Regions from separate parts of the Streptomyces sp. NPDC060002 genome, predicted to be linked through region 2. Evidence: riboswitches for the same ligand, from Rfam matches in the RefSeq annotation. Region 2 holds a riboswitch; each other region holds the start of a gene.
The links. Region 2 has a riboswitch for cobalamin ahead of ACFWBD_RS25140 (prenyltransferase/squalene oxidase repeat-containing protein). Riboswitches for the same ligand answer to the same signal wherever they lie in the genome.
Positions count from the first base shown of each region.

Region 1 (5,723 bases), on a different contig from region 2:
CAGCTGCCACTCCTCCCGCAGCGCGGTGAGCGCGGCGTCGGCGTCCTCCGGCAGCGGCCTGGGCAGCGCCGCGAAGCGCCGTACCGCGTCCAGCAGCTCGGTGGGATGCGTGCCGTCCAGGAACACGCTGCGCACCGAGTAGTCGACGGCGTCGTAGTCGGCCGGCGCGGGCACGCCGGGCAGTACCAGCGCCCCGCCGCGCGGCACCTCCACCCCGGACTCCTTGAGAGCCCAGTTCACGGTGCGCAGCTGGTGCGGGGCCGCGCGGTGCTCGATGACCCGGTGGTGCAGGCCGGGCGGCAGCAGCGGGATCAGCGACCGCCGGCCGTGCTCGTCGGGCGTCATGGCCTCGTGCACGACGAGGTGGACGTTCCAGGTGTCCCGCAGGGCGCCCCGGAGCGCGCGCCGCAGCTCCTTCTCGTCCGCCGGAAGCGGGTTGGTGGCGAGGAACCGCTCACCTGCGACGGTCTCGTTGCCCCACGGGGCGTCCGCCTCCCAGGACCAGAACATGCCGGCGGGCGACGGCCACCGCTGGTCCCACGGCCGCTCCGCCTCCGCCGTCAGCGTCCACTCCTGGCCCGGGCCCGCCCACTCGGCGAGCCTCAGCCGGGCACGGACGGTCACCTCCTCCGCGACCGGCCACCGGGCCTCGAAGGCCGTCTCCCCCTCGGGGGTGTCGGCGTCGGGCAGCTCCATGAAGTCCTGGACGGTCCCGGCGTCCTTGAGCGCCTGAAGGTGCTTGCGCAGGACGTCCGGAGCGGCGGGGCCGGTGTGACGGCCACGGGTCTGCCACACCGTGGAGGGCGTCGTGGGCGGAACGGTCGCGGCGATGAGCATGAGTCCATTCGTGAGGGCGGGTGACGACGTGCGAAGGCCAGTATCACTCGCCAGGGGCGGTGCGCGGTCAAGCGGGTCGGTGGCGCGGACGCCCGGAGGCGCCCCGCCGGGAGGCACCTTCCCCGGCACGGCACACGTCACGCGTCCGGATCCGTTCCGTCCGCCGGCGGCCCGTGCGGGGGTGTGCGCCACTCGTACGGGGTGTGCGCAGTTCACCACGGCGGGTGACGCCGCACCCGTGGGCCCGCCGACCTCCGGGGACCGAGAACCGGAGCCGGTGGACAGGGCTCGCCCACCATCCGCGTCGGGGCGAGCCCGGTCCGCGTGTCCGGCGCGCCCCCGACGCCGGATGTCCGGCGACCCACCGGGCATGTTCCCTCCAGGGGGGCCGGGGCTTCCTCAGGGAGCACGGCATGGAGAAGATCGTCGTATGAGCGACATCGAGGACCCCGTCCTGCTGCACACCGCCGGCCGAGCCGCCCACATCACGCTCAACCGGCCGAGGGCGATCAACGCCCTGAACCACGCGATGGTGCGCCGGATCGACGACGCGCTGAGCGCATGGGAGCGCGACCCGGCCGTCGAGACCGTCGTCGTCTCCGGGGCGGGGGAGCGCGGACTGTGCGCGGGCGGCGACATCCGCGCCGTCCACGACGACGCCCGCGACGACGACGGCACCGCCTCGGCCGCCTTCTGGCGCGACGAGTACCACCTCAACGCACGCATAGCCCGCTATCCCAAGCCCTACGTCGCCGTGATGGACGGCATCGTGATGGGCGGCGGGGTCGGCGTCTCCGCGCACGGCAGTGTCCGGGTGGTCACCGAGCGGTCGAGGATCGCGATGCCCGAGACCGGCATCGGCTTCGTGCCGGACGTCGGCGGCACCCACCTGCTCGCCCGCGCCCCGGGCGGACTGGGCACCCATCTCGCCCTGACGGGCGCGCAGATCGGCGCCGGGGACGCGGTGCTGTGCGGGCTCGCCGACCACTACGTACCGTCCGTGTCGCTCCGTCAGTTCATCGACGACCTCGCGGACCTGCCCGTCCGGGCAGCCCTGGACCGTCATGTACAGCCCTTGCCGGCGGGGGAGTTGGCGGGCCACCGGGCGTGGATCGACAGCTGCTGCGCGGCCGACACCGTCGAGGAGATCGTCCGACGGCTGTTCGCCCACGGCGACCCGGCGGCGAAGGAGACCGCGGAGACCCTGCTGGCCAAGTCGCCCACCGCGCTCAAGGTCACCCTGGCCGCCCTGCGCCGCGCCCGGCGGCTCGGCACGCTGGAGCGGGTGCTGGAACAGGAGTACCGCGTCTCCTGCGAGGCCCTGACCACACCCGACCTGGTCGAGGGCATCCGCGCCCAGGTCATCGACAAGGACCGCAACCCGCGTTGGTCGCCGGCCACTCTCGCCGAGGTCACGGCGGCCGACGTGGAGCGCTTCTTCGCCCCGCTCGGCGAGCGTGAACTCGGGCTTCCCGGGCCCAGAACGGCCACGGAGGCGGCGTGCGGACCGGAACCGACGCGGTGATTCGGGCCACTTGGCCGTGGAGAGCGCCATCACGCCAGGTGGGGCGGTATTGGCCCGCGGCCCGACACGCGGTACCGTCGCTCTGATATTTGACGACGGCGAGACGGAAGCCGGTGAGAATCCGGCACGGTCGCGCCACTGTGGACGGTGTACCCCGAAGGGGCGCACCGCGAGTCAGACCCGTGGCCGTCGTCATGTGCACCACCGAGATGGGACGCGAACTCCCAGAGGAGGTCTTGCCATGGCGCAGCATGTCGCCCAGCCGACTACCAGCACGCCCGTCGTACCCGCCAAGTTGCCGCTGAAGGACATCGCCCCCTGGGCTGTCTTCTTCGGCGTCCTGATGCTGGTCCTGCTGTACTTCGTCGGCGCGGAGCAAGGCGCGACCGCCGTCGTCTCCGGCGAGGACGTTCACGAGTGGGTGCACGACGCCCGCCACCTGCTCGGCTTCCCCTGCCACTGACCCGAGGGGAACCCCAGCACACCCATGAACTCCGCAACGGTAAGAAATCTGCTCGTGCGGGGCATGCTCGCCGGCCTCGGTGCCGGCGTGCTCGCCCTGATCGTCGCCTACTTCCTCGGTGAGCCGAACGTCGACAGCGCGATCGGCTTCGAGGAGTCCCATGCCGCAGGCCACGAGCACCACGAGGTGGAACTCGTCTCCCGCAGCCTCCAGTCCACCGCCGGCCTCGCCACCGGCGTGCTGATCTACGGGGTGGCCTTCGGCGGCATCGCCGCCCTCGCCTTCTGCTTCGCCCTCGGTCGCGTCGGCCGGTTCACCCCGCGGGCCACGGCCCTTCTGCTGTCGGGGACCGCCCTGCTCGCCGTGTACGTCGTGCCGTTCCTGAAGTACCCGGCCAATCCGCCCGCGGTCGGCGACGCCGACACCATCGGCAAGCGGACCACCCTGTACTTCCTGATGATGGTGCTCGGCGTGCTGCTCGCGGTCGCCGCGGTGATCCTGGGCAAGCGGCTCGCACCGAGGCTGGGCACCTGGAACGCCACCGTCGTCGCCGTCCTCGGCTTCGTGCTCGTCATCGGGCTGGCCTACGAGTTCCTGCCGACCGTCAACGAGGTGCCGAGCGACTTCCCGGCGGCCCTGCTGTGGCGGTTCCGCCTGTCCGCCCTCGCCATGCAGATCACGCTCTGGGCAGGCTTCGGCCTCGTCTTCGGCGAACTGGCCGAACGGCTGCTGCACCCCAAGCCCGCCACGGTGACCGCGGGCACGCCGGTGGTCGCCCCCCAGTGACCTGACCGGCATCACGACCCGGCGAGAGGGCCCACGGAACCATTCCGGGGGCCCTCCCGCGTCCGCGGGCCCGTCCCGTCGGTGGTCCTGGTCCTCCCGACAACCGAGGACCTGGTCGCCCTTACGATCGAGTCCGCCGGCATGGCCCGCGTTCCGCTCGCGGGCACCGGCCGGATCCCCGGGGAGGGACTGTGATCGCCGTAGTCGGCGCCGGACTCATGGGCGCGGCCACCGCCTGGCAACTGGCCCGCAGGGGCCACGAGGTCACGCTCGTCGAGGCGTACGACGTCGGCCACCGGCACGGCAGCTCGCACGGGAGCTCACGGATCTTCCGGCGGGCGTACGCCGACCCCTTCTACGTACGACTGACCGGGCAGGCGTACGAGCAGTGGCGGGAGCTGGAGGACGACAGCTCGACCCCCTTGCTGCGCACGACCGGTGGGCTCGACATGGGCGAGGACCACGACCCGAAGGCGATCGCCGATCTCCTCGGTGCGGCCGGAGTGCCCCACGAACTCCTCGGCGCGGAAGCCGCCGCGGAGCGCTGGCCGTACATCCGCATCACCGGTCCCGTGCTCCACCACCCGGACGCGGGCGTGGTCCACGCCGACGAGACCGTCGGGGCCTGCGTACGGCGGGCGATCGACCACGGGGCGCAGGCGGTCATCGGCGCCCGCGTCACCGGCATCGACGTCCGGGGGAGCGGAAAGGCGCGGCTGCACACCGACGACGGCCGCGAGATCGTCGCCGACACGGTGGTGGTCGCGGCCGGCGCGTGGCTGCCCGAGCTGGGACTGCCCGTCGCCCTGCCACCGCTGCGGGTGACCCAGCAGCAGGTCTTCCACTTCCGGCAGCGGGACCCGTCCGTCCAGTGGCCGACCCTGATCTGGGACGGAGAGCTGCACCTCTACGGCCTGCCGTCCGGGAGCGACGGGGGTCCGCTCCCCGCGGTCAAGGTCGCCGAGCACGACCGCGGCACCCCGGCCACCGCCCGCACCCGCAGCGGGGTCGTGGATCCCTCGTCGCGGGCCCGGGTGAGCGGGTTCGTACGCGACCGCCTCCCGGGTCTCGAGCCCGACCCGGTCGCCGAGGCGACCTGCCTCTACACCACCACCCCGGACGAGGACTTCGTACTGGACCGCCACGGTCCGCTCGTCGTCGTCTCCCCGTGCTCCGGACACGGCGCGAAGTTCGCGCCGCTCATCGGCGCGATGGCGGCCGACCTCGCCACCGGCCGCGCCGAGCCGCATCCCCGCTTCCGCCTGGGACGCACGGCATAGGATGCGCCGGTGAGCGGGCCCGCCGGACACCGTGGTCCGGACGGCGCGGCTCGTGAAACCGGCGGAGGGCCTTCGGCGAGGAACCCCGGTACCGCGAGTTCCGGCATGGGGCCATCGTCTCCTGGCTCACATCGAATCGGTATGTGCATCGAAATCGGTGTTCAGCTTCCAGGGGAGAGCGCGAGGAGCAGGGTCCGGCCGCGGGACCGGTGCTCGTGATCGCGCGGAGCACGCCCGGCGCAGCATGGAATTGTTCAGGCCTCCCACGTGCTGTTGTATCCACAGAGGCTGGGACGGCGACGGTGTGCGAGTGAGCGGCGCACGGGGCCGAGGCGAGAGAGACGGAAGGTGCTGAGATGGCAGCGCAGACACAGAGGGCCGTACTTGCGGGCGGATGTTTTTGGGGGATGCAGGACTTGATCCGCAGGCTCCCGGGCGTGACGGCGACCCGGGTCGGGTACACCGGGGGTGACGTACCGAACGCCACGTACCGCGACCACGGCACTCACGCGGAGGCCATCGAGATCCTCTTCGACCCCGAGAAGACCGACTTCCGCACGCTCCTGGAGTTCTTCTTCCAGATCCACGACCCGAGCACCAGGAACCGCCAGGGCAACGACATCGGCCTCAGTTACCGCTCGGCGATCTACTACGTGGACGACGAGCAGAAGCGGATCGCCGAGGACACCATCGCGGACGTGGACGCCTCCGGACTGTGGCCGGGCAAGGCCGTCACCGAGGTCGAGCCGGTGGGCCCCTTCTGGGAGGCCGAGCCCGAGCACCAGGACTACCTGGAGCGCTACCCCGAGGGCTACACCTGCCACTTCCCCCG
Region 1 is NZ_JBHWUW010000001.1:17,144-22,866, reverse strand. It holds gene ACFWBD_RS00095 (hypothetical protein) at 1-837, opposite strand, end outside; gene ACFWBD_RS00090 (enoyl-CoA hydratase/isomerase family protein) at 1,268-2,362, shown strand; cobalamin riboswitch at 2,421-2,567, shown strand; gene ACFWBD_RS00085 (CbtB-domain containing protein) at 2,604-2,825, shown strand; gene ACFWBD_RS00080 (CbtA family protein) at 2,850-3,611, shown strand; gene ACFWBD_RS00075 (FAD-dependent oxidoreductase) at 3,803-4,891, shown strand; gene msrA (peptide-methionine (S)-S-oxide reductase MsrA) at 5,248-5,723, shown strand, end outside.
Region 1: it holds a riboswitch for cobalamin, as region 2 does, so the genes downstream of both, ACFWBD_RS00085 (CbtB-domain containing protein) here and ACFWBD_RS25140 (prenyltransferase/squalene oxidase repeat-containing protein) in region 2, are expected to answer to the same signal.

Region 2 (5,723 bases):
CTGCTGGCCGCCGGAGAGGGTGGCGATGGGCCGGTCGCGCAGGGCGGCCAGGCCGAGCAGGTCGAGGGTCTCCTCGACGCGGCGGCGCATCACCTCCGGCGCGAGGCCCAACGACTCCATGCCGTAGGCGAGTTCCTCCTCGACGGTGTCCGTCACGAAGTGCGAGAGCGGGTCCTGCCCCACCGTCCCCACGACGTCGGCGAGTTCGCGCGGCTTGTGGGTACGGGTGTCGCGGCCGGCGACCGTGACCCGGCCGCGCAGGGTGCCGCCGGTGAAGTGCGGCACGAGGCCGGACACCGTGCCGAGCAGCGTCGACTTGCCCACGCCCGACGGGCCCGCCAGAAGCACGAGTTCGCCCTCGGGGACGGTGAAGTCGACGTCCTGGATGGTGGGTTCGGTGGCGCCGTCGTACGTCACGGAGACGTTCTCGAAGCGGATCACGACGGCTCCTCGGTGGCTGCTGGGGCTGCTGGGTCTGCTCGGGCTGCTGGGTCTGCTGGATCTGTCAGAGGGCCTTCGGGGGCGAGGAAGGCGGGGAGCAGGCCGAGGAGTACGGCCGCCGCCGGCCAGAGCGGGAGGGCGGGAGCGGTCAGCGGGACCACCCCGGGGTGCAGCGCGGCCGGGTCGGCGGACGCGGCGACGGTGAGGAGGGCCGCGACCGCGACACCGGAGGCGGCGGTCAGGCACGCCCGCGGGGTCCAGCGGTCCGGTCGGTAGCGGGTGCGCGGTGAGCGCCGGCCGCCCAGCCGCAGCCCGGCGAGGGCCGCGACGACTCCGGCGAACAGCACCGGGAGGCCGTAGGCGCCGCCCACCGCGGTGAGCAGGCCGTACGTTCCCGCGCAGACGCCGAGCAGACCGCCGAGCGTGAGGGCGGCGGTCGTCCGGCGCACGGCGGCGGGGACGTCGGCGGTACGGCCGTAACCTCGGGCGTCCATCGCGGCGGCGAGGGCGACGGAGCGCTCCAGGGCGCCCTCCAGGACCGGCAGGCCCACCTGCAGCAACCCGCGCAGGCCCGTGTCGGGGCGGCCCCGGAGACGGCGGGCGGCGCGCAGGCGGTGGACGTCCGCGATGAGGTTCGGGGCGAAGGTGAGGGCCACGACCACCGCCACGCCGGTCTCGTACAGGGCGCCCGGCAGCGTCTTGAGGAGGCGGGAGGGGCTCGCCAGGGCGTTCGCGGCACCCACGCAGACGAGGAGCGCCGCCAGTTTCAGACCGTCGTAGAACGCGAAGAGCAGGCCCTCGGCCGTGACCGCGCCGCCGAGCCGGATGCCCTGCGCCCAGTCGGGGAGCGGGACTTCGGGGAGCGCGACGAGCACCCGCGTGCCCGGGATCGGGGAGCCCAGGGCGACGACGAAGACGAGACGGATGACGAGGACGGCGAGGGCGAGCTTGAGGAACGCCGAATAGGAGCGGGACCAGGGGGTGTCGGGACGGCACGTGGTCACGACGTAGGCGGAGACGGTGAGGAGGAGACCGAGCAGGAGCGGGTTGGTGGTGCGGGTCGCGGCGGTGCCGAGACCGAGGGCCCACAGCCACCAGGCGGCGGGGTGGAGCGGGGCGCGCCGGGGGCTGCCGTCAGCCATCCCTGCGGGAACCTCGCCGCCGGGCCTGCCAGACCGCCGCCGCGCCCAGTACCGCCACCGCCGCCGCGCCCGCGTACAGGCCCACGGACGGCCCGCCGTCCGCTTCCGGTTCGTCCTTGGCGGCTTCCGGCTGCGCGGCGGACGTCGGCTCGCCCGTCCCCGGCGCCTGCCCGGACACCTGCTCGCCACAGCCCGTCTCCGGATACCCCGCGATCGCGCACAGCAGGGCGTTCGTGTCGTAGCGCAGGGGCTTGGCGACCGAGGCGAGCGCCTCGGCCGTCGTCGCGTCGGGGGAGACCCGGGCGCAGGCCGTGCGCGGCGACGGCGGGGTCTCACCGCTCGGGGCGTCGGCCGCCGTGCCGAAATCGATGACCAGGGCCACCCGCTTCGTGTCGTCCCGCGCGGGCGTCTTCGCGCAGATCGCCGCGAAGGAGGCCGCGCCGCGCGGCTGCGACGCGTCCTGGGAGTCCGCGCTCACCGCGAACCGGAAGCCCTGGACGTCGCCGTCGGCGGGGCGGGCGGTGGACGGGCCCTGGGTGGCGTACGTCCAGCCGTCGCCGGAGCGGTCCCAGAAGGACCAGTAGCGGTAGCCGGCGGCCTGGGCCGACTGGACCGTGCCGGTCAGGGACAGCAGCAGCGCGGCGAGAACGAGGGCGGCGCACCGGCGCGTCACGGCTGCCGCTTCCTGCCACGGCCGCTGATCAGGAAGCCGATGCCGATACCGGCGACGAGGAAGACGCCGACGATCCACCAGACGCCGTGACCGGATTCCGAGTCGTCCTTCTTGTCGGCGTCGGCGTCGGCGTCGGTGTCGGACCCGGTGGCCTTCGTCGCGGCCTGCGGGGCCGGGCCGCTCGCGTTCAGCTGGGCGACCAGGTCGGCGCCGCCGAAGTGACGGGGGTCGGCGCCCGTGGCGTGGGCCGCGAAGATGAGCTGGGCGTAGGCGGCGGGGCCGCTCTGCTCGGCCCAGGCCGCGGAGTTCTGCTCGAGCCAGCCGAGGGGCTTCTTCGCCTGCTCGGTCGCACCCTGCGCGGCGAGGGCCACGACGGCGTCGGCGGTGTTGCCGTAGTCGGGCTGGTCCTCGGCGCCGGGGAGGGCAGACTTCAGATAGCCGGTGGCGACGACCGCTCCGGCGAGGTACGCCGCGCCGTCGCGGGCGAGTCCGCTCGGGCTGTCCGCGTCGGCGGAGTCGCAGACGGGGGCAGCCGACGTCTTGCCGGCCGTCGTCACGAACCCCTTGCCGAGGGCGCCGAGCACGCCCGCCGCCGTCGCGTCCGCGTTGGCCGCGAGGGCGCCCTTCTTGTCCGGCTGGTACGCGAACGCGCCGCCACCGGCCTGGTCGCACGGGACGGCGAGCTTGACGAGAGCGTCGTCCGACGACTTGCCGGCCTTCTTCACCTGCGAGGGCTGCTGCCCGGCCGCCGCCATCGCCCCCGCCACGACGGAGGTCGAGTTCGCGTCGCTCGCGCCGCCGGGGGTGTAGCCCCAGCCGCCGTCGGCGTTCTGGACCGACTTCAGCCAGGTGACGGCCTTCTCGGTCTCGGCCCGGTGGCCGCCCAGCGCGGCCAGCGCCTGGACGGCCGCCGCCGTGCTGTTGGTGTCGACCATCAGCTTGGCGTCGCACGCCTTGGCGGTGTCCGCGCGGAACGCGGCGAAGGCGCCGTTCGCGCACTGCTGCCCGGTCAGCCAGGCCACGGCCCGGTCGGCGGGGGTGACGCCCGTGGTCCGCTGTGCGAGCAGGGCCAGCGACTGGCGCCAGACGCCGTCGTACGTCGGGTCGGTGGTCCCGTACAGCCCGTCGGGTATCGCCACCGACGGGGTGGGGGACGGAGTGGCGGCGACGGCGGGGACGGCGGCACCCAGCACTACGGTGGCGGCGGCCAGAGCGGCGGCGCTGCGGCGGATGTTCATGATCGGCGGGTGCCTCTCCCGGTCGGTGAGGTCACACAGCCGGGCAGCACGGGACATCCCGGCGGCTCGGCTCCGTATACCTCGACGGTGCCGTGCGACGGCGGGCCTGCCGACGCACGTGAGCCGGTCACGGTCCGTACCGGGCGATCCGGCTGTCACGGTTGCGGGTCAGCGCCGGAATTGCACCGGCTTTCCCCTGTACGGGCGTGATGACGACGCGGCCACTCTACCGGCAGGTAGCCGGGCGCCTGAGGGGCGGCTGTGAAAGCACCCGGGGAGGGGCGGGAGCCCCCGATATCTTCTGGCCATGACCCATGCGGGGAGGACGCCGGGCGGGCTGCCGGTATGACGCATGCGGGGAGGGCGCCGGGCGGGCTGCCGGGCCGGCTGCTCGGCTCGGGCCGAACGGCCGACGTGTACGAGATCGACGAGGCGTGGTGCTGCGCCGCGACCGGGAGGGGCGGGAGGACTCGGCCGCCCTCGCGGCAGTGATGACACACGTGCGCCGGAACGGCTGCCCCGCACCCGCCGTACGGCCCTCCGGCTCACGCGCCGACCTGGTCATGGAGCGGCTGGACGGGCCGACGCTGCTCCACGCTTCGGCGCGGGCACCCTGGACGCCGGCGAGGCGGGCCCTCCTCGCCCGGCTGCTGCGCGAGCTGCACGCCCTGCCGGACCGGGTCTCGGCCGACGCCCGCGTGCTGCGCCCGGACCTCCACCCGGCCAACGTGATCCTCACGCCGGAGTCCTGACCGGACTCGCGACGGTCCGGCGAAGGTCTCACGTGCTGGGCAGCCGATTCCGGAAGCCGGGAAAAACCCCTTGCTCAATGGTCAAGAAGTGTTGACCATTGGAGGCATGCCTACCGATGATCTTCCCGAGACGTTCCACGTCACCACGGACGAGCAGCTGCGCGCCGTTTCCAGCCTCGTGCGTCACCGGATCATGGCCGTGCTCCGCTTCGAGCCCGCGACGATTACGCAGATCGCCGAGCGAGTGGGCCTTGCGAAGGGGAGTTCCAGCTACCACGTACGGCTGCTCGAACGGGCCGGCCTGGTGAAGGTGGTACGAACGCGCAAGGTCCGGGGGGTCACGGAGCGGTACTACGCCATGGCCGCGCGGTCGATCGTGCTGCCGGATCCGGGCGAGGGAGGGCCGGATGTGCTGATGCGGCACGCGGTGGCGGACCTGGAGACAGCGCCGGTGGATGGCGAGCGGCACGTACGGATGGCGCATCTGCGGCTCAGCGAGGAGCAGTTCGCGGAGCTGGGGGCGCGGCTGGAGGCACTGGCGGACGAGTATCGGGAGCTGTCCGATCCGTCGCTGCCGGACGCGTCACTCGTCTTCGCACTGTTCCACCCGGCACCGCGCGAGCAGGCCGAGGGGGACGCCAAGTGACGTCAGAAGTGCGGAAGTTGCCGACCGGGTTCGGGCGGCTGTGGACTGCGCAGACGGTGTCCTCGCTCGGTGACGGGGTGTCGCATGCCGCGCTGCCGCTGCTCGCGTTGACGTTGACGCGGGATCCGATGGCGCTCGCCGTCGTCACGGCCGCCGGAACCCTGCCGTGGCTGCTCTTCGGGGTGCTCGGCGGTGCGCTGGTGGACCGCTGGGACCGTCGGCGCACGATGTGGGTCACGGACGCGGCACGTGCGGTGCTGCTCGCGATACCGGCGGCAGCGGCCGCGCTCGACGTGCTGAGCATTCCACTGCTCGCGGCCGTCGCCTTCCTGCTCGGCCTCGGCGGACTCTTCTTCGACACGGCCGCCACGGCCTATCTGCCGGATCTGCTCGGCCGCGACCCCGCGCTCCTGGAGCGCGCCAACTCCCGCCTGCGCGGCACCCAGACCGCCGCGTCCGGCTTCGCGGGGCCGCCCGCGGGCAGTGCCCTGCTCGCGCTCGGGCGGGCGGTTCCGCTGCTCGCCGACGCGGTCTCGTTCGCGCTCTCCGCACTGCTCGTACGGTCGCTGCCTGCCGCACCCCGGCCCGTACCGCAGGCCGGTGAGTCGCTGCTGCGGCAGGCGCGGGCCGGCGCCTCGTACGTATTCCGGGACCAGTTACTGCTCGGGCTCGCGCTGCGTCCGGCGGTCGGGAACATCGCCTTCCTCGCCGTGGAGACCGTACTCGCCCTCTTCGCGCACGATCGTCTCGGCCTCGACGCCTTCGGCTTCGGCCTGCTTCTCACGGCGGAGGCCACCGGCGGTCTGTGCGGCGCGGGCATCGCTTCCTTCC
Region 2 is NZ_JBHWUW010000031.1:9,050-14,772, forward strand. It holds gene ACFWBD_RS25125 (ABC transporter ATP-binding protein) at 1-441, opposite strand, end outside; gene ACFWBD_RS25130 (CbiQ family ECF transporter T component) at 438-1,583, opposite strand; gene ACFWBD_RS25135 (SCO2322 family protein) at 1,576-2,256, opposite strand; gene ACFWBD_RS25140 (prenyltransferase/squalene oxidase repeat-containing protein) at 2,253-3,494, opposite strand; cobalamin riboswitch at 3,576-3,735, opposite strand; gene ACFWBD_RS25145 (hypothetical protein) at 3,929-4,246, shown strand; gene ACFWBD_RS25150 (ArsR/SmtB family transcription factor) at 4,353-4,892, shown strand; gene ACFWBD_RS25155 (MFS transporter) at 4,889-5,723, shown strand, end outside.

Region 3 (5,723 bases), on a different contig from region 2:
GTGCCGCCGGCGGCGAGGACCGTGGCGACGAGGGTGTCGGTGCGTCCGAGGATCTCGTACAGCCCCGGGTCCGCCCCGCGCAGCGAACCGCAGTACACGGGCAGGGCGTTGGCGCCCCGTGCCTCGACGGCGTCGCACAGCGTGTCCACGAAGGCGGTGTTGCCGCTCAGCTCGTGCGCCCGGTAGAAGAGCACCCCGATGGTCGGCCGCCCCTCGACGAAGACACGCTCGCCGTGGACGCCGTACTCGGGCATCTTCTGCGGCTCGACGAAACCCTCACCGGTCAGCAGCACGGTGTCGGAGAGGAACCGGGCCAGCTCGGTCAGGTTGTCCGGGCCGCCCTCGACGAGATACCGCAGCGCCTCCGCCACCACACCGGCCGGCACCGACGACTCGGCCATCAACTCCGCGTCGGGCACGGCCTCGCCGCCCAGCAGCACGGTCGGCACGCCGGACGCCCTGAGCGCGGCGAGCCCGTCCTCCCAGGCACGCTTCCCGCCGAGCAGCCGGACGACCGCGATGTCGGCGCCGTCGAGGAGCGCGGGGAGTTCCCCGGCGACGTCCACCCGGGTCGGGTTGCCGATCCGGTACGAGGCACCGGAAGCGGCCCGGGCCGCCAGCAGATCGGTGTCGGCGGTCGACAACAACAACACTGTGCTCATGCGGGCGCTCCCGGTGGAATGAAAGGCAGTCCTTGCGGCGCGCCCGACTCGATGAGCCGCCAGAGCGCGTCGGTGTCCGCGTGCTGTTCGATCAGGTCGCCGAGCCGGTCGAGCTGCTCCTCGCGCAGCCCGGCGAACGAGGTGTCGGCGGCGGGCACGAAACGACGGCCCGCGGCGGCCGCCACCTCGCGCAGGAAGGCCCGCCGGAATCCGTCGGACTCCAGTGAGCCGTGCCAGTGCGTGCCCCAGGTCTGGCCGACCCGGCAGCCGTCGAGGCTGTGCCCCTCGTCATCGGAGATGAACGGCTCCCCGCCGGTGACGTCGGCGACCCCGTGATGGATCTCGTACCCCTCGACCCGCTCGCCGAGGGCTTCCCCGACCGGCCGGGTGAGGGTCTTCTCGCGGGCGAACCGAACCCGGACGGGAAGGACTCCGAGCCCCTCCACGTGTCCGAGCCGGCTCTCGACCTCGTCCTCGATGTGTTCGCCGAGGATCTGGAAACCCCCGCAGACACCGAGGACGGGCCGCCGCTCGGCGGCCCTGCGGAGGATGGCCTGCGCGAGCCCCCGCTCCCGCAGCCACTCCAGGGCGCGCACGGTCCCCCGGGTCCCCGGAATCACCACCAGGTCGGCGTCGGCCAGTTCCTCGGGCCGGTCCACGAACCGCACGACGACGCCGGGTTCGGCGGCCAGCGCGTCCACGTCCGTGAAGTTGGACATGAGGGGGACGGCGCAGACGGCGACCCGCAGCACGTCCTCGCCGACGGGCGGGGCGGTGTTCGACTCCCGCACGGTTCCCCGCAGCGAGACCCTCAGCCCGTCCTCCTCGTCGATCCCGAGCCCGTGCCGGAACGGCAGCACGCCGTACGTCCGCCGCCCGGTGAGCCCGTGCAGCATGTCCAGGCCCGGCTCCAGCAGGGAGACGTCCCCCCGGAACTTGTTGACCAGGAACCCGGCGACCAGCTCCTGGTCCTCGGGCGAGAGCAGGGCGACGGTGCCGAAGAAGGAGGCGAAGACGCCGCCGCGGTCGATGTCGCCGACGACGAGCACGGGCAGCCGCGCGCCCCGCGCGATCCCCATGTTCACGATGTCGGTCCGCCGCAGATTGATCTCGGCCGGACTGCCCGCCCCCTCACAGATCACCGCGTCATACGTGCCCCGCAACTCGGCGAGGCAGTCGAGAACGGTTCCGAGGAGTTTCTGCTGCCGTCCCCCGTGATACCCACGGGCGCTCATCTCGCCCACCGGCTTCCCGAGCAGCACGACCTGGCTGCTCTGTTCACCGCCCGGCTTGAGCAGCACGGGGTTCATCAGCGTGGTCGGCTCCACCCGGCAGGCCTGGGCCTGCATGGCCTGCGCCCGCCCGATCTCGGCGCCCTCCGTCGTCACGAACGAGTTGAGGGACATGTTCTGCGCCTTGAAGGGCGCGACCTTCACCCCCTGCCGCACCAGCCACCGGCAGATCCCGGCCGTGACGACGCTCTTGCCGGCGTCGGAGGTGGTGCCGGCGACGAGGAGTCCCCCGCCCAGACCCCCGCTCATGTCGTACGCCCCTTCGGCTGGTTGCTCCGGTTGCTCTGGTTCCACGCGACGACGCTCGTGGCGACGACGCGCGCGGCGACGGTCACGCCGAGCGCGAGCAGAGCGACGCGGCGGGAGAGCCACGCGGCACGTTCGATGTCCCGGGCGACGACGGGCCGCCCGGCCGCGCCGTTCAGCACGGGCCGGTGCTCGACCCGGCCGGCGTACGACAGGGTCCCGCCCAGCCGCACCCCGAGGGCGCCCGCGAACGACGCCTCCACCGGACCGGCGTTGGGGCTCGGATGCTTGCGGGCGTCGGCCCGCCAGGCCCGCAGGGCGCCCCGGGGATCGTCCCCCGCGACGGCGGCGAGGACGGCGGTCAGCCGGGCTCCCGGCCATCCGGCGACGTCGTCGAGGCGGGCGGCGGCCCAGCCGTACCGCAGATACCTCGGCGACCGGTGACCGACCATGGCGTCCAGGGTGTTGACGGCCCGGAACCCGACCAGGCCCGGCACCCCGCCCACGGCCCCCCACACGAGCGCCCCCACGACGGCGTCGGAGGTGTTCTCGGCGACGGACTCCACGACGGCCCGGGCGATCCCGTCGGCGTCCAGTGCGTGCGGATCCCGCCCGCACAGACGCGGCAGCCGCTCCCGGGCGGCCTCGACGTCCCCCGCTTCGAGCGCCCGCCCGATGGCCCGGGCCTCCCGGACCAGGGAACTGCCCCCGACCACGGCCCAGGTGGCGGCGGAGACCAGAGCGACGGAAGCGGCGGGGGAACGGCGTACGGCCTGCTCGGCGACGGCTCCCAGGGCCACGGCCCCGCCCGCGCACACGACGGCGTGGAGGGCGCCCTGTCCTCGGTGGTCCCGCCACAGCAGTCGCTCGACGGCACCGGCGACCCGCCCGAACGCGGCGACCGGATGCCCCCGGCGTGGATCGCCGAGCAGCAGGTCGCCCAGAAGGCCGGTGGCGGCGCCGTACGCGTAGAGGCGATCGGCACGCATCGGCTCAGCCGGCCGTGGGGTCGGGGAGCGACCTGGTGCTGTACCTCAACGGCCGAGCGAGCATGGCGATATGTCCTCACTCAGGGTGTCCACGCCCTGGTTCGACGAGACCGGCGGCGAGAGTTCCTGGCTCCCGGGGGTTTCTACCCCGGTGACAGTGGCGGGACCGCGCCGGATTCGCACCGGCTTCCTCTTCTGCCGCCGTACATGGCTCGGGCAGTCCACCACGGCCCGCAGGACCCGTCAACTTGCTGTTGACCTGCGAGGCTGGAGTGTGCAGAACCCCACACAGGGCCGGTCGGCGATGCCACGAACGCCAAGGGGTGCGGGACGGTGATCCGTCCCGCACCCCAGGGGTGTTCGGATGGTGCGTCAGGCGACGATCAGTGAGATCCCGTACGCCACCGCCGCCGCGCAGGCCGCGAAGCACGCGTACGCGCCGGTCACCGCGAGGGTGGCCGAGTCGCCCTGCGCCGACGCGCGTTCCTGCCGCGACAGGCCCATGATTCCGAGGGTGAACAGGGCGACGAGGCCTACGGTGATCACGAGGCTGACGCCGAACACGGAGCCCAGGGCTGCCCAGTCGATCTTCATGCTGCTTCTCTTCCTTCGTGCCGGGTGCGCGGGCTCAGACGGCCGCGGCCGGGGGAGCGGCGGGGGTCGCGGGCTCTGCGGCCGGGCCGGGGATCGTGGCCGTCAGGTCCGTCGTGCGGCCGGCCGTGAGGTCCTCGGCCAGGGTGCCCGTGGGCGGCGGGGTGACGGCGGCGATCGCCGTCGTGACGACGCCCGCGGGCTCCTCGGGCTCGTTGACGTTCGAGGCGTCGACGACCTCGCGCCGGGAGACCTTCCAGATGGCCGCGCTGGAGGCGATCAGGAAGACCGCGACGACGGCCGTGCCCCAGTCGCCCAGGCCGGTGACGGCCTCGGCGAGCGCGCCCACCAGGGCCGCGGCCGGGAGCGTCAGGCCCCACGCGACGAACATCCGGGTCGCCGTCGACCAGCGGACCACACCGCCCTTGCGGCCCAGTCCCGCGCCCATCACCGCACCGGAGACCGAGTGGGTGGTGGAGAGGGAGAAGCCGAGGTGGGAGGAGGCCAGGATGACCGTGGCCGCGCTGGTCTGGGCGGCGAAGCCCTGCTGCGGCTGGAGGTCGGTCAGGCCCTTGCCCATGGTGCGGATGATCCGCCAGCCGCCGAGGTAGGTGCCGAGCGCGATGGCCAGGCCGGCGGAGAGGATGACCCAGGTGGGCGGGTCGGAGTCGGGGGCCACGGCACCGCCGGCCACCAGGGCCAGGGTGATGATGCCCATCGTCTTCTGCGCGTCGTTGGTGCCATGGGCGAGGGAGACCAGGCCGGCCGAGGCGATCTGGCCCGCGCGGTAGCCCTTGGCCGCGGCCTTGCCGTCGGCCTTCTTGCCGAGGGTGTAGGAGAGGCGGGTCGCGAGCATCGCGGCGACGCCCGCGACGATCGGTGCCGCGATCGCCGGGATCAGCACCTTGGTGACCAGGGCGTCACCGTGCACCGCGCCCATGCCGGCGGAGGCGATGGTGGCGCCGATCAGACCGCCCATCAGTGCGTGCGAGGAACTGGAGGGCAGGCCCACCAGCCAGGTCAGGAGGTTCCAGAGGATCGCGCCGACCAGGGCGGCGAAGATGACCTCGGGACGGATGCCGGTCTCGTCGACGAGACCCTTGGAGATCGTGTTGGCGACCTCCACCGAGAGGAAAGCTCCCACAAGGTTGAGCGCGGCGGACATGGCCACCGCAACCTTGGGCTTGAGTGCACCGGTCGAGATGGTGGTGGCCATCGCGTTGGCGGTGTCGTGGAAACCGTTCGTGAAATCGAACGCGAGTGCGGTGACGACCACAATCGCGAGGATCAGCGAGAAGTTTTCCATTTACCCAGGCAATCGTTCGAAGTCATTGGCGCGTTGACCGTAAGCAATCTGGGTGAACGGAAGATGAACTGGGCAGGGCTTCCGGGTGTCTGTGTGAGGGGGTCGGGGCGGCGTCCCGTCGCGGCGCGGGGGCGGGTCCCAAGCGCCGTACGGTCACCCGTCCTCGGCGAACCTGCGCAGCTGCGTCTCGGAGCCGTGGAAGAGATTCTGGTCACCCGGCAGGCTGCCGCTGTCGGCGTACTGCCAGAAGGTCCACGTCGGCCATCCGGCGGGCGGTGTTCCGGCGTCGGACGGCCGGTAGCGTGCGATCCACAGGGCGTGATCCGCGGCGAAGGCGCCGCTGCCGCCCGTGCAGAGATTCCACCAGCGGGTCGTCGTGCGGATCACCGGGCGACGGCCGGTGATCCGGTGCACCTCGTCGCTGAAGGCCCTGATCCAGGCGACCGTCGCGGCCTTGGTCAGGCCGTGGCACCGGCGCCCTGTCTCGTAGGGGTTGTGCTCGACGTCGAGGGCGGGCGGCAGGGTCCGGCCGTCGGCGCTCCGGCCGCCGCCATTGCGTACGAAATGGGCGGCCTGCTCCTCTGCAGTGCCCGCGCCCGGCGGCGGCCTCCGGTGGCTCCTGGCAGGATCGCGGCAT
Region 3 is NZ_JBHWUW010000044.1:24,476-30,198, forward strand. It holds gene cobN (cobaltochelatase subunit CobN) at 1-662, opposite strand, end outside; gene ACFWBD_RS30450 (cobyric acid synthase) at 659-2,203, opposite strand; gene ACFWBD_RS30455 (cobalamin biosynthesis protein) at 2,200-3,189, opposite strand; cobalamin riboswitch at 3,289-3,441, opposite strand; gene ACFWBD_RS30460 (hypothetical protein) at 3,562-3,783, opposite strand; gene ACFWBD_RS30465 (anion permease) at 3,818-5,086, opposite strand; partial or broken gene ACFWBD_RS30470 (GH25 family lysozyme) at 5,240-5,686, opposite strand; gene ACFWBD_RS30475 (class II aldolase/adducin family protein) at 5,722-5,723, shown strand, end outside.
Region 3: it holds a riboswitch for cobalamin, as region 2 does, so the genes downstream of both, ACFWBD_RS30455 (cobalamin biosynthesis protein) here and ACFWBD_RS25140 (prenyltransferase/squalene oxidase repeat-containing protein) in region 2, are expected to answer to the same signal.

Region 4 (5,723 bases), on a different contig from region 2:
TCGACACCCCGCAGGATCTCGCACACCTCGAGTGAGCGGCCTGGCACCGAGCGCCGCCTTGCCTCGACGCAGAGAGTCTCGACATCAACAAATCATTGAAGTTCCACAATGAGGAAACTAGTATCCACTGTTCAGAAGGGCCCGGCCCGCCCGGGGCCCTCGCCCGCCGTACCCGGTTCGACTGGCACCCGGTGCCACCGCTGAAGGAAGTGACCGCTCATGTCCGCACCAGCGCCGTCCCCGCTGGCCATCGTCGACGCCGAGCCCCTGCCGCGGCAGGAGGAGGTCCTCACCGAGGCGGCGCTCGCCTTCGTGGCCGAACTGCACCGGCGGTTCACCCCGCGCCGTGACGAGCTCCTCGCCCGGCGCGCGGAGCGCCGCGCCGAGATCGCCCGCACCTCCACCCTGGACTTCCTCCCGGAGACCGCCGCGATCCGCGCCGACGACTCCTGGCGGGTGGCCCCCTCCCCCGCGGCCCTGGACGACCGCCGGGTCGAGATCACCGGCCCGACCGACCGCAAGATGACCATCAACGCCCTCAACTCGGGCGCCCGGGTCTGGCTCGCGGACTTCGAGGACGCCTCGGCGCCGACCTGGGAGAACGTCGTCCTCGGTCAGATCAACCTGGCCGACGCCTACACCCGGAGCATCGACTTCACGGATCCGGGGTCGGGCAGGTCGTACGCACTCAAGGACGCGGACGAGCTCGCCACGGTCGTCATGCGGCCGCGTGGCTGGCATCTGGACGAGCGTCACCTCGTCGACGCGGACGGCCGTCAGGTCCCCGGCGCCCTCGTCGACTTCGGCCTCTACTTCTTCCACAACGCCCAGCGTCTCCTCGACCTCGGCAAGGGCCCCTACTTCTACCTCCCGAAGACGGAGTCGCACCTGGAGGCCCGCCTCTGGAACGAGGTGTTCGTCTTCGCGCAGGACCACGTCGGCATCCCGCAGGGCAGCGTCCGCGCCACCGTGCTCATCGAGACGATCACGGCCGCGTACGAGATGGACGAGATCCTGTACGAACTCCGCGACCACGCATCCGGGTTGAACGCCGGCCGCTGGGACTACCTGTTCTCCCTCATCAAGAACTTCCGTGACGGCGGCCCCAAGTTCGTCCTCCCGGACCGCAACGCGGTCACGATGACCGCCCCGTTCATGCGGGCGTACACCGAACTCCTCGTCCGCACCTGCCACAAGCGCGGCGCGCACGCCATCGGCGGTATGGCGGCCTTCATCCCGTCCCGCCGCGACGAGGAGGTCAACAGGGTCGCCTTCGAGAAGGTCAAGGCGGACAAGGACCGCGAGGCGAACGACGGTTTCGACGGGTCGTGGGTGGCCCACCCGGACCTGGTGCCGATCGCCCTGGCCTCCTTCGACGCCGTGCTCGGCGACCGGCCGAACCAGAAGGACCGGCTGCGCGAGGACGTCGACGTCAAGGCGGCCGACCTGATCGCCGTCGACTCGCTGGAGGCCAGGCCGACGTACCCGGGCCTGGTCAACGCCGTGCAGGTCGGCATCCGTTACATCGAGGCCTGGCTGCGCGGCCTGGGCGCGGTCGCCATCTTCAACCTGATGGAGGACGCGGCCACCGCCGAGATCTCCCGCTCGCAGATCTGGCAGTGGATCAACGCGGGGGTGGAGTTCGAGCGCGAAGGGACCACGGTGAAGGCCACGCCCGGGCTGGCCCGCGAGATCGCCGCCGGGGAACTGGCCGCGATCCGCGCGGAGATCGGCGAGGAGGCCTTCACGGCCGGCCACTGGCAGCAGGCGCACGACCTGCTGCTGACGGTCTCCCTCGACGACGACTACGCGGACTTCCTCACCCTGCCGGCGTACGAGCAGCTCAGGGGCTGAGCACCGGCACCGACCGGAACGCTCACCTCTCCGAGTGGCCCAGGGACTTCCCCGGGGCCACTCGGTCGCGTACGAGCTTCTTGACCGCGGTCGGCTCGGGGAAGCCCTGTTCGCGGCGGTCCCAGACCACCTCGTCGTTCACCCGGACGACGAAGACCCCGCCCTTTCCGGGCTTCAGGGCGAGCTCCGTCAGCTCGGCCTCGAAGGTCGTGAGCAGCTCCTGCGCCAGCCAGGCCGCGCGCGGCAGCCAACGGCACTGGGTGCAGTACTCGATCTCGACCCGCCCGCCCGCGTCGCTCAGTTCGCTCATCCGAGGTGCACCGACCAATCCTGTTCCGCGGCCGGCTTGCCGTGCAGGTCGGGGACCTGCTTCAGCCAGTCGGGCCGTCCTTGCCGCGTCCTCGCCGCGCGCCGGGCCTCGTCGGCGGCGAGCTCCTGCGGGCCGGGGAAGTCGGTGGGCAGCCAGGCCGCGGAGGCCCCCGCGCGCGCGTGGAGGTACCGCACATACGCCTCCCGGGCCGCGTCCGGGGCCGTGAACCCCGCCTCGTCGGTCAGCCAGGCGTCCGGTACCTCCGCCACGATCCGGCGCAGCAGCTCCTCGGTCACCCTGGGCGCCAGCTCGGCGTCGGCCGCCCGGGTGTCCGGGGCGCAGCGGCCGAGGGCGTGGTGGCGGAAGTCGTAGCGCTTCTCGGGGTCGGCTCCGTCCCAGCGGTGGTGGAAGACGAGGGCGGCGCCGTGGTCGATGAGCCACAGCCGGGGCGGGACGGTGCCGAACGTCGGCCAGACCATCAGGTTGGAGCTGTGGACCGTACGGTCGACGTTCACGGTCAGGGCGTCCAGCCAGACGATCCTCCCGGCCTCCAGCGGCTCCACCGGGAAGGCCGCCGCGACCTCCGGCGTGAAGTCCTCCGCACCCGGCAGGAAGTCCATCCCCAGGTTGAGCCCCGCGCTCGCGGCGTGCAGGTCCCGTACCTCCTGGTGCGGTTCGTGCTCGGCGATCGCCGGGTCGAAGCGCACCAGGACCAGCTCGGGGAAGCGCAGCCCCAGGGCGCGCGCCAGCTCGCCGACGATCACCTCGGCGACGAGCGCCTTGCGGCCCTGCGCGGAGCCCGTGAACTTCACGACGTAGGTGCCCAGGTCGTCGGCCTCGACGACGGCGGGCACGGAACCGCCCGCCCGCAGAGGAGCGAGGTAGCGGGTCGCTGTGACCTCGGTCAACATGACTCTCTCCCTCTGGCCTGGAGAAGCATAGTAACCAGCGTGACAGCCGGCGAGAGGCCCGAGCCACCGTCCCGAAACGGCCCGCCGGCGGCCTCGGCGGCGTGTGGTAGCTTGCCAAAGCCAGTCGAACCCATGTGCGCACGCGTGTGTGTACGGGTCAGGGAATCCGGTGCGAATCCGGAGCTGACGCGCAGCGGTGAGGGCGACGGGCGGGGCAACGGCCACTGGACGGCGTACGCGGTCCGGGAAGGCGCCTCGTCCGGGTGACCCCGAGTCCGAAGACCTGCTGGCGACCCCGCTGCCGTCGGACGGCCGGGGGGAGCACCGTACGACCGGGCTTCGCGCTTGAGCCCTCGACGCCGAAGGAAGCCCTGTGCCGTTCGCACGTGCCGTCCGTCCTGCCCGTCCTGCCGTTCTCTTCCTCGCCGGCGCCCTGTTGCTGGCCGGCTGCGGCTCCTCCGGTTCGGCGGATTCCTCAGGTTCGGCGGGTTCCCCAGGTTCTGCGGGGGAGGGCGGAGCCGCCGGCTATCCGGTCCGACTCGACAACTGCGGGCAGCAGGTCGGTGTCGACGGCCCTCCGCGGCGGGCCGTCTCCCTCAACCAGGGCACGACCGAGATCATGCTCTCCCTCGGGCTGGCCGACCGCATGGTGGGCACCGCCACCTGGACCGACCCGGTGGCCGAGGGGCTGGCGAAGGCGAACGCGAAGGTGAAGCGCCTCGCCGACAACGCCCCCTCCTTCGAGAAGGTCCTGGACACCGAACCCGACTTCGTCGCCGCCTCCTTCGCCTCCACCCTCGGCAAGGGCGGGGTCGCCCCGCGCGAACAGTTCGAGAAGCTCGGCGTGCCCACCTACCTCTCCCCCGCCGACTGCGTCGGCAAGGACAACAGCGGCGACGGCGACGGCGTCCGCACCGAGCCGCTGACCATGGACGCGGTCTACGGCGAAGTCCGCGACCTGGCGGAGGTCTTCGGCGTCCGGGAGCGCGGCGAGCGGCTCGTGGCCGGGCTGAAGGCCCGGGTGACCGAGGCCACCGCCGGCCTCGACGCCCGGGGCGTGACCCTCATGTACTGGTTCGCCAACTCCCGGTCCCCGTACCTCGCGGGCTGCTGCGGCGCTCCGGGCATCGTCACGAACGCGCTCGGCGCGAAGAACGCCTTCGACGACACCGAGGAGGAGTGGCCCCAGGTCAACTGGGAGACCGTCGCCGACCGCGACCCCGACCTCCTCGTCATCGGCGACCTGACGCGTAGGCAGCAGACGGCCGAGACCGCCGCGAAGAAGATCGAGTTCCTGGAGTCGAACCCGGTCACCAGGAACATGACCGCGGTGAAGAAGAAGCGGTACGTGCTGCTGTCCGGACAGGCGATGAACCCGACCGTCAGGACCGTCGAGGGCATCGAGAAGGTGGCGGCGGCACTGCGCGGTCAAGGCCTCGCGAAATGACCGGCGCGCCGTCGGCGTCCCTGGCTGCGGCAGCGGGCGGTCTGCGCCGCGCGCTGCTGTGGGCGTCCGGTCTCGCGCTGCTGTGCGCCTCGGTCGCCGTGGCCATCACCATCGGCCCCGCGGACATCGCGGTCAGTGACGTGTGGTCCGCGGTCGCGGCCCATCTCGGCTGGGGCCGGGCGGAGTTGACGCCGCTGCGGGACGGCATCGTGTGGAACCTGCGGCTGCCGCGCACCCTGCTCGCCGCGGTGTGCGGCGCCGGCCTCGCGGTGTGCGGGGCAGTGATGCAGTCCCTGCTGCGCAACCCGCTCGCCGATCCCTTCGTCCTCGGGGTCTCCTCCGGCGCCTCGACCGGCGCGGTGCTGGTCGTCGTACTCGGCGCGGGCGGCGGCCTCCTGTCGGTCTCCGGTGGCGCGTTCCTCGGCGCGCTGGTCTCCTTCGCGCTGGTGCTGCTGCTCAGCCACACTCTCGGCGGCACCACGGACCGGGTGGTCCTCGCCGGGGTCGCCGCCATGCAGCTGTTCTCCGCGCTCACCTCCTTCGTCGTGATGACGGCCGCCGACGCGGAGACCACCCGCGGAATCCTGTTCTGGCTGCTCGGCTCGCTCAGCGGCGCCGACTGGACGGACGTGACCGTCGGCGCGGCCGCGCTGGTCGCGGCGCTGGTGGTCTGCCTCGGCCACGCCAGGACCCTGGACGCGTTCGCCTTCGGGCAGGACGCGGCCCTCTCCCTCGGCGTCTCGGTGGCCCGCACCCGGCTGGTGCTGCTGTGCACCACCGCGCTGCTCACCGCCGCCCTGGTGAGTTCGGCCGGGGCGATCGGCTTCGTCGGGCTGGTGCTTCCGCACGCCGCACGCGCCCTCACCGGCCCCGGCCACACCCGGCTGCTGCCCGCCACGGCCCTGACCGGCGCGGTGTTCCTGGTCTGGGTCGACACCCTCGCCCGCACCGTGCTCGACCCGCAGGAGGTGCCGGTGGGCGTGGTGACCTCCCTCATCGGCGTCCCCGCCTTCGTCGCCGTCCTGTACCGCGCGAAGGGCACCCGATGACCGGCTCCGAGACGACCGGCCCGGCGGCGACCGGCTCAGCGGCGACCGGCTCCGAGGGGCTGCGCGCCGACCGGGTCACCCGGGCCGCCGGCGGCACCCTGATCCTCGACGGGGTCAGCCTGACGCCCCGCCCCGGCGCCGTCACCGGCCTG
Region 4 is NZ_JBHWUW010000015.1:72,704-78,426, forward strand. It holds gene ACFWBD_RS16335 (NTP transferase domain-containing protein) at 1-35, shown strand, start outside; gene aceB (malate synthase A) at 220-1,854, shown strand; gene ACFWBD_RS16345 (SelT/SelW/SelH family protein) at 1,877-2,164, opposite strand; gene ACFWBD_RS16350 (HipA family kinase) at 2,161-3,075, opposite strand; cobalamin riboswitch at 3,235-3,360, shown strand; gene ACFWBD_RS16355 (ABC transporter substrate-binding protein) at 3,449-4,522, shown strand; gene ACFWBD_RS16360 (FecCD family ABC transporter permease) at 4,519-5,571, shown strand; gene ACFWBD_RS16365 (ABC transporter ATP-binding protein) at 5,568-5,723, shown strand, end outside.
Region 4: it holds a riboswitch for cobalamin, as region 2 does, so the genes downstream of both, ACFWBD_RS16355 (ABC transporter substrate-binding protein) here and ACFWBD_RS25140 (prenyltransferase/squalene oxidase repeat-containing protein) in region 2, are expected to answer to the same signal.